Regions from separate parts of the Nocardioides marmoraquaticus genome, predicted to be linked through region 2. Evidence: predicted binding sites of a transcription regulator. Region 2 holds the regulator's gene; each other region holds the start of a gene.

Region 1 (2,263 bases), on a different contig from region 2:
CCTCGCCGCGGCACCGCAGGCGAAGGTGTGGTTCGGCGGGCTGGCCTACCAGCCGACCCGGGGCGGGCTGCACAGCCCGTCGGACTTCCTGCTCGAGGCCTGCCGCGACGGTGGCTGCGAGTCGCTGGCCGGCGTCGCCTACCACCCGTACACCTTCCCGCACCTGCCGAGCACCCGCACCAGCTGGCTGACGCCGTGGGAGCACGTCTTCCGCGACGGGTCCGACTCGCGGGCCCTGGTGTCGGTGCTCGACTCGCTCGGGCTCGGCCACCTCGAGGTGAGCTTCAACGAGTCCGGCGCCCCCACCGGCGGCCCCGGCCTCGCCGCCGACTCCGCCTCCGCGTGGGTGCCGGGCGTGACGACCCACGTCACCGAGCGGCACCAGGCGGCGATCGTCGCCGACGGCGTGCGCACCGCCGCCGCCCAGCCGCGGGTCTCGCACCTGTTCGTCTACACCGACCGCGACCAGGGCGTCCGCGCCGACCCCTCGACGTGGTTCGGCCTGCGCCGCCCCGACGGCACCAAGAAGCCGTCGTACGCCGCCTTCGCCAAGGCCGTCTCGGCCCTCCGCCGCTGAAGGCAGCCCACGCTCCCCGAGGAGTCGCGAGGGACGACCGAGCCCCACGAAGGGGGCGCGCCCTTCGAGGCTCGCTTCGCTCGCACCTCAGGGATCGGGATCGCAGCCTCCGCTCCCCGAGGAGTCCGCGAGGGACGACCGAGCCCCACGAAGGGAGGACCGGAGTTGTAGTAGTGCCACACGACGAAGCCGGGCTGGTCGAGGTGTGAGGAGCCCCTGGGCGACGAGCCGCGAGGCCCCGGTGACCCGACCGCCGGCACCGGCAATCCGCGAGTCCGCATGCTGTCGATCACTTGTTCGATTGTCAGTGCGGAGCGGTAGACTCCGTTCATGGAGCTGGCCCCCACGACGACCACCGACACGGCACCCGTGCCGGTCCATGGGCCGGTCGAGGTCGACGTGCGCGCCGCGATCATCGACGAGCTCCTCACCGCCCGCGCCCAGGTCCACGCCGGCGAGGTGAAGCAGGTCTGGATGGCGCTGCAGTGGGCGCTGGCCCACCCCGCGGTGGTCGGCGCCGACGGTGTGATCACCGACTACGCCGGCTGGGGCGAGCCACGGCTGTCGATGCCCGGTCCGCTGGTGCCGCTCGCCGGACCGGGTGCCCCGCTGGTCCACCCACTGGCGCCGCTCGAGCTGGCCGCCGCACTCGACCGGTCCGTCGACCACGCGATGCACCTGCTCGCGGATGCGTTGGAGCTGGCGTTCCGGCTCTCGCGGCTGTGGGCGCTCGTGCAGGAGGAGCGGGTGCCGGTGTGGGTGGCGCGGCAGATCTCCCGCGAGACCCGCGACCTGGCCTACGACGCCGCCGCCCACGCCGACCGGCTCATCACCGCCGTGCCGGACAAGATCGCCCGCGTCGACGCCCGCCGGCTGGTCCACGAGGCCCGGCTGACCGCGGACCCCGACCGCGCCGTCGCCGACGAGGAAGAAGCGATGTCGCGTCGCGGGGTGTGGTTGCGCCGTGACCGCCGCGCACCCGGCGTCATCGACGTCAACATGACGCTCGACGCCGACGATGCCGACCTCCTCGACGCCACCGTCTCCCGGGTCGCGGCCGACCTGCGCGACCTCGGCGACACCTCCAGCCGCGACATCCGGCGGGCGACCGCGGTCGGGATCCTCGCCGACCCCCAGCACGCCCTCGACCTCATGTCCGGCCGCACCACCGACGTCCAGCCCGGCGGGCAAGCTGGATCGGGCGGTGACACCGACCTCGTCGTCCACCTCACCCCGGTTGACCTCGACGACACGACCAGCGAGCAAGGCACGTTCGTCGAGGAGACCCGCGGCCCCGTGTCTGCTCTACAGCGGGCCGCGTGGATCCGACGCCGCGCCACCCACGACGGACGTGTGCGTGTCCGGGCCGTCCTCCACGGCCAGGGACACCAGGGACACCGGGGGCACCGGGGGCCTCGTGACGGTCGCTGCGCGACCTCCTCGACCACCGGCGACGACGCCACCACCGACCTCACCAGCGAAGTGCGGGCGTGGCTGGCCCGGCACGGCATCGACGCCCCCGTCACCACCCTCACCCCCATCCACCTGAGCAACGACACCGCGGTCGACGCCCACGACCCGCCACCACTGATGCGCGAACAGGTCGCGCAACGCGACGGCCACTGCGTCTTCCCCGGCTGCCGCCGCGACTCCCGCACCTGCGACCTCGACCACACCGAGGCCTAC
Region 2 (2,263 bases):
GCGGAACGCGCCGTGATGCTGACCTACGCCGCGGCCCAGTGGCTGCTCGCGGCGGGCGCGGCGCGCTGCTGAGGCGACCGACGGCCCCCGGACGTGCGAAGGGGGTGGGCTCCGTCCGGACGGAACCCACCCCACTTCTCCCCTGGCGCTGCCGGTCTGGGTCGAGGAGACCGTCTGCGCCGCAAGCGGCCCGTGGCGGACGGGCCGGGCTCAGCCGCGGGGAACGGCCAGGCGCTGACCTACGGAGATCTCGGCACCCGGGAGGGAGTTGAGCTCCTGGATCCGCAGCACCATCTCACGGACCTCGCCCGGCGCGGCGACCGAGGCCGCGATGTCGTACAGCGTGTCGCCCGTCTGCACCTCGACGACTCCCACCGGCTCGGTGGTGCCGCCCCCGTCGGTGAGCGTGGCCGTGGCCCAGGAGCCGCCGACCGTCAGCATCAGGGCCAGCAGCACGCCCAGGAAGGTCAGCGTCAGGACCGCGCGACCGCGGCGGGTCAGGCGGACCCGGACGGGCATCGTGCCGCGACCCATGGTGTGGGGGCTGATCGTCATCGTGCTCATCGCTCTACCTCGCTCGGGGAAAGTGCTCGGCCCTGGTGGCCGAGCGTGGAGGGCGACCCCTGCTGTCGTGACTGCTGTCTAGTCGCGACCACCGACAAGGTGGATCCGACCGGCAGCGGTTCGAACATGTGTACGAGCGTAGAACGTCTGTTCGAACGATGCAAGAGGTCGGACCCGCGTTGTGACGACCCGTTGCCAGCGAGCTGCTCGCACACGTGCGGCCGCGCCACGACGACACGCTTCGAACATGTGTTTGAAGTCGACCCGGTCGAGCACTAGCGTGCGGCGCATGTCACGGCAGAGCTCCCGACGCACGGGCGAGACCACCCCCACCGACCGCGGCTCGGTCTCCGAGCTGCCCGACTCCGCGCCCGACCTGACGGGGTTGACCCCTCGCCAGCAGCGGATCCTCAACGTGCTGCGCGAGTCGATCGAGAAGCGCGGCTACCCGCCGAGCATCCGCGAGATCGGCAACCTCGTCGGGCTCACGAGCTCCTCGAGCGTCGCCCACCAGCTGCGCGTCCTCGAGCAGAAGGGGTTCATCCGCCGCGACCCCAACCGCCCTCGTGCCCTCGAGGTGTTCATCCCCGAGCTGATGGCGGCCCGCCGCGCGATCGCCAGCGCCGACGAGGCGCCCTTCGACCCCACGGGGATCGGGGACGCGGCGCCCGAGGCGACCCAGGTCCCGCTGCTCGGCCGTATCGCGGCCGGCGTGCCGATCCTGGCCGAGGAGCAGGTCGAGGAGGTCATGCCGCTGCCCCGCTCGCTGGTCGGCGACGGCGAGCTCTTCCTGCTCGAGGTCAGCGGCGACTCCATGATCGACGCCGCGATCTGCCACGGCGACTACGTCGTGGTGCGCAAGGAGCAGACGGCCGAGAACGGCGACATCGTCGCCGCACTGCTCGACGGGGAGGCCACCGTCAAGACCCTGCAGCGCCGCGGCGGCACGCCGTGGCTGCTGCCGCACAACGACGCCTACGACCCGATCGACGGCACCCACGCCACGATCCTCGGCAAGGTCACCGCCGTGCTCCGTCGCGTCTGACCCCACGCGTCCCACCGGTCCGGCCGGCGCCCCGCACCGGGAGCGCCGGCCGGTCATCCGCCTCACCAATTTCCGACATTCCGGACGCAACTAGGTCCTTTCGGGTCATCATCTCGGGGTGATCCACCCCGTGCTGACCCGCGGAGCGGCCGTCCTCGCCGCTCTGGCCCTCGGACTCGCGTGCGTGCCCGAGCTGGCCGACGCCGGTTCGGCTGTCGCGCAGGCCGGCTCCGGTCCGACCACAACCACGACCACGACCACGACCGGCGAAGCGTCCGTCGAGCAGGCCGCAGCCGCTCCCGATCGCGCTGAGTACGACGAGATCCTGCCGCGGTCCCTGTCGGGCGAGCAGCTGCTCGCGCGGCGCGGCGACCTCGTGCCCGAGGTCGCCGAGCGCAACGCGATGTCGCCGGGCCGGCTCGCCCAGCTGCTGCGCGACGAGACCGTCCGGGTGTCGGTCGAGGGGCACGTCTACGTGGTGGAACCGGCGTTCGAGGCTCCGCAACGGGCCGCGGCGACCGTTCGCGGGTCCACGACCCAGCAGGCCGAGGCCGGCAGCACGCTGGGCAGCGTCCCCACGCCCGGGGTCGTCGACCCGACGCAGGACGCGCTCTCGCTGCAGAGCAGGCCGGGAGCCTCCCGCACGATCTTCCT
Region 3 (2,263 bases), on a different contig from region 2:
CGCAGGTAGCGCGCGTCGGACAGCACCTGCCAGCGACCCTCGTGGCCCGCGTCGAGCAGCCTCCGCGGCGTGCGCAGCCCGGCCCCTCCGAGCGTCCGCATCGCTCGGAGGCCGAGGTGGGCGTCGAGGTTGGCCGAGAGCAGCGAGGTCAGCACCAGCAGCTGGAACAGCGGCGACGGCTTGTCGGCCAGCGGGATGCCCGCCTCGTCGGCGAACGTGCGGCCGTACCGCTCCAGCAGGGCGTCCAGCACGCGCTCGTGGGCCATGGGCGGGGAGTACCCCGATTGCGGGAGCGGGGAATCCGCTCGCGGGGAAGCGTGGGGCCCGCGTACGGTCCTCGCGGCCCGCCGTCGACCACGAGCAGAGGAGGGGCGTCATGACCGACCACGACCTGGAGCGCAGGGTGCAGCAGGCGACCGAGCCCCTCGCGGAGTGGCTGGGTGGCGTCGGTGACCGGTTGGTCGACTTCTTCGTGTGCGAGGTGCGTCCGGTGGCGACCTCGGAGCTGGCTCGCCTGCCGCACACCCCGTCGGTCTTCGGTCCCGCCTCCCCGGAGGGGTCGTTCGCCGCGGTCCCGGCGTCCGACGAGGCCGCGACCCTGGTGGTGCTGCGCCACGAGCTCATGACGGGCACCGGCGTCACGCTGTTCTTCGGTGACCTCGCCCACGAGGCCGTGCCGTGCTGCGACGAGTGCGCCCTGCTGCCGCAGTCGGAGGACGACCGCGACGACCTGGTGGCCCAGGCCGAGATGGCGGTCTGGGTGGCCACCCGCGGTTTCGCGGAGTTCCGCCGGGTCGCGGACGATGGCGCGGGCGATCCCGAGCCGTGGTTCGAGGAAGGCTGGATCGCGAGCCAGGGTGGCGCGAGCTGGAGCAGCGCTGCCGTCCCCGCCGAGCCCCTCACCCGCGTTTGGCGGCCCTGGCTCCGCCGCCGTGACGCCCTGCCCCGCGCGAGCGGCGGCGTGCCGGTCGTGCGGGACGCCTCGTCGCGCGACGGCGGCTACGGCCCCCCGGCCCCGACGCCGTCCCCGGGCTTCGCCGCCCCGGAGGCCTGACCGGCGTCGTGTGGTCGTGGACCTCGCACAGTGACCCACCACGAGGCCCGCGGGAAGCTCGGACGCCGCCCCGTGCGCGACTGCTCCTCCCGAAGGGCCGCGCTGCTGCCGCTGGTCGAGGCGCGACGAGCCCCAGCGAGGAGCCTCGAGACCCCCGCACCCAACCGCCCACCACTCACAACCGCGTCCACATGGTGTCGCACATCTGTTCGAATGCGTCACTGTTGTCGTAGGATGGGGCATGGCTCGCACCACCGACGACACCCCCACGACCCTGGGTGGTTCCGTCACGGGCACGAGCGAGCCAGACGCCGGGGTGCCTCGCCACCCGGTAGCCGACTTCACCCGCCGGCTGCGGCACCGGCTCGACCAGCTCGCCGCACCATCCGCGCGGCCGGTGTGGGCGATGCGGGCCGAGGAGCTGGCCGACACCCTGCTCGACCTCGCCACCGCCCAGGCCCAGCTCGACGCACTGCGACTCACGGTGATGGCGGAGGCGGAGCGCAACGGCTCGATCCTCGACCCCGGCGACCGGTCGATCGCCGACTGGTACGCCCGCGAGACCCGCAGCCGCCGCAGCCTCGCCCGCGCCGACCTCCGCCTCGCCCAGGCGACAGATGATGCGATGCCTCACCTCGCCACCGGCATGGCCACCGGACGGGTGTCGCTCGACCAGGCCCGCGCGATCAAGCGGTCGCTGGACCTGCTGCCGGTCTCCGGTGAGTTCGCGGTCGACGGCGACCAGCGCGAGGTCGCGGAGGCCCACCTCGTCGACCTCGCCCACGATCACGACGCCGCCGACCTCGACCACCTCGGCCGACGCCTCTATGCCGTCATCGCCCCCGAGGCCGCGGATGCCTACGAAGGCCGGCTCCTCGAGGCCGAGGAAGCCCGCGCCGCCCGCACGACGGTCTTCGAGACCTGGACCGACCACCAAGGCCTCACCCACGGCCGCTTCCGCATCCCGAAGCTGCACGGCGCCATGCTCAAGAAGGCCCTCGACGCCATCATGTCCCCGCTACGAGACACCGCCCCGTCGTCGGTCGAGCCTGTCGAGACCACCGCGACCGAGCCTGTCGAGACAACCGCGATCGACACCGACCCGCACGACACCCGGCCCGTCACCGTCCGTCGCGGCGAGGCGTTCTGCGAGCTCCTCGAACGCCTCTCGGCCCGCGACCTGCCCGCCACCGCCGGAGGCGACGCCAC

The links. Region 2 encodes LexA, which represses DNA repair genes until DNA is damaged. Its sites were predicted from a motif close to TCGAACANNTGTTCGA; they were not measured.
Region 1: a site for LexA is predicted at 863-878, ahead of ACYU8I_RS10345 (HNH endonuclease signature motif containing protein). Genes of this name have one in related genera too.
Region 3: a site for LexA is predicted at 1,252-1,267, ahead of ACYU8I_RS08620 (HNH endonuclease signature motif containing protein). Genes of this name have one in related genera too.

The regions. Positions count from the first base shown of each region.
Region 1 is NZ_BAAHAA010000011.1:67,519-69,781, forward strand. It holds gene ACYU8I_RS10340 (cellulase family glycosylhydrolase) at 1-577, shown strand, start outside; gene ACYU8I_RS10345 (HNH endonuclease signature motif containing protein) at 908-2,263, shown strand, end outside.
Region 2 is NZ_BAAHAA010000007.1:45,703-47,965, reverse strand. It holds gene ACYU8I_RS07140 (lysoplasmalogenase family protein) at 1-72, shown strand, start outside; gene ACYU8I_RS07135 (LysM peptidoglycan-binding domain-containing protein) at 211-564, opposite strand; gene lexA (transcriptional repressor LexA) at 854-1,609, shown strand; gene ACYU8I_RS07125 (fibronectin type III domain-containing protein) at 1,728-2,263, shown strand, end outside.
Region 3 is NZ_BAAHAA010000008.1:157,899-160,161, reverse strand. It holds gene ACYU8I_RS08630 (endonuclease) at 1-266, opposite strand, end outside; gene ACYU8I_RS08625 (hypothetical protein) at 377-1,054, shown strand; gene ACYU8I_RS08620 (HNH endonuclease signature motif containing protein) at 1,296-2,263, shown strand, end outside.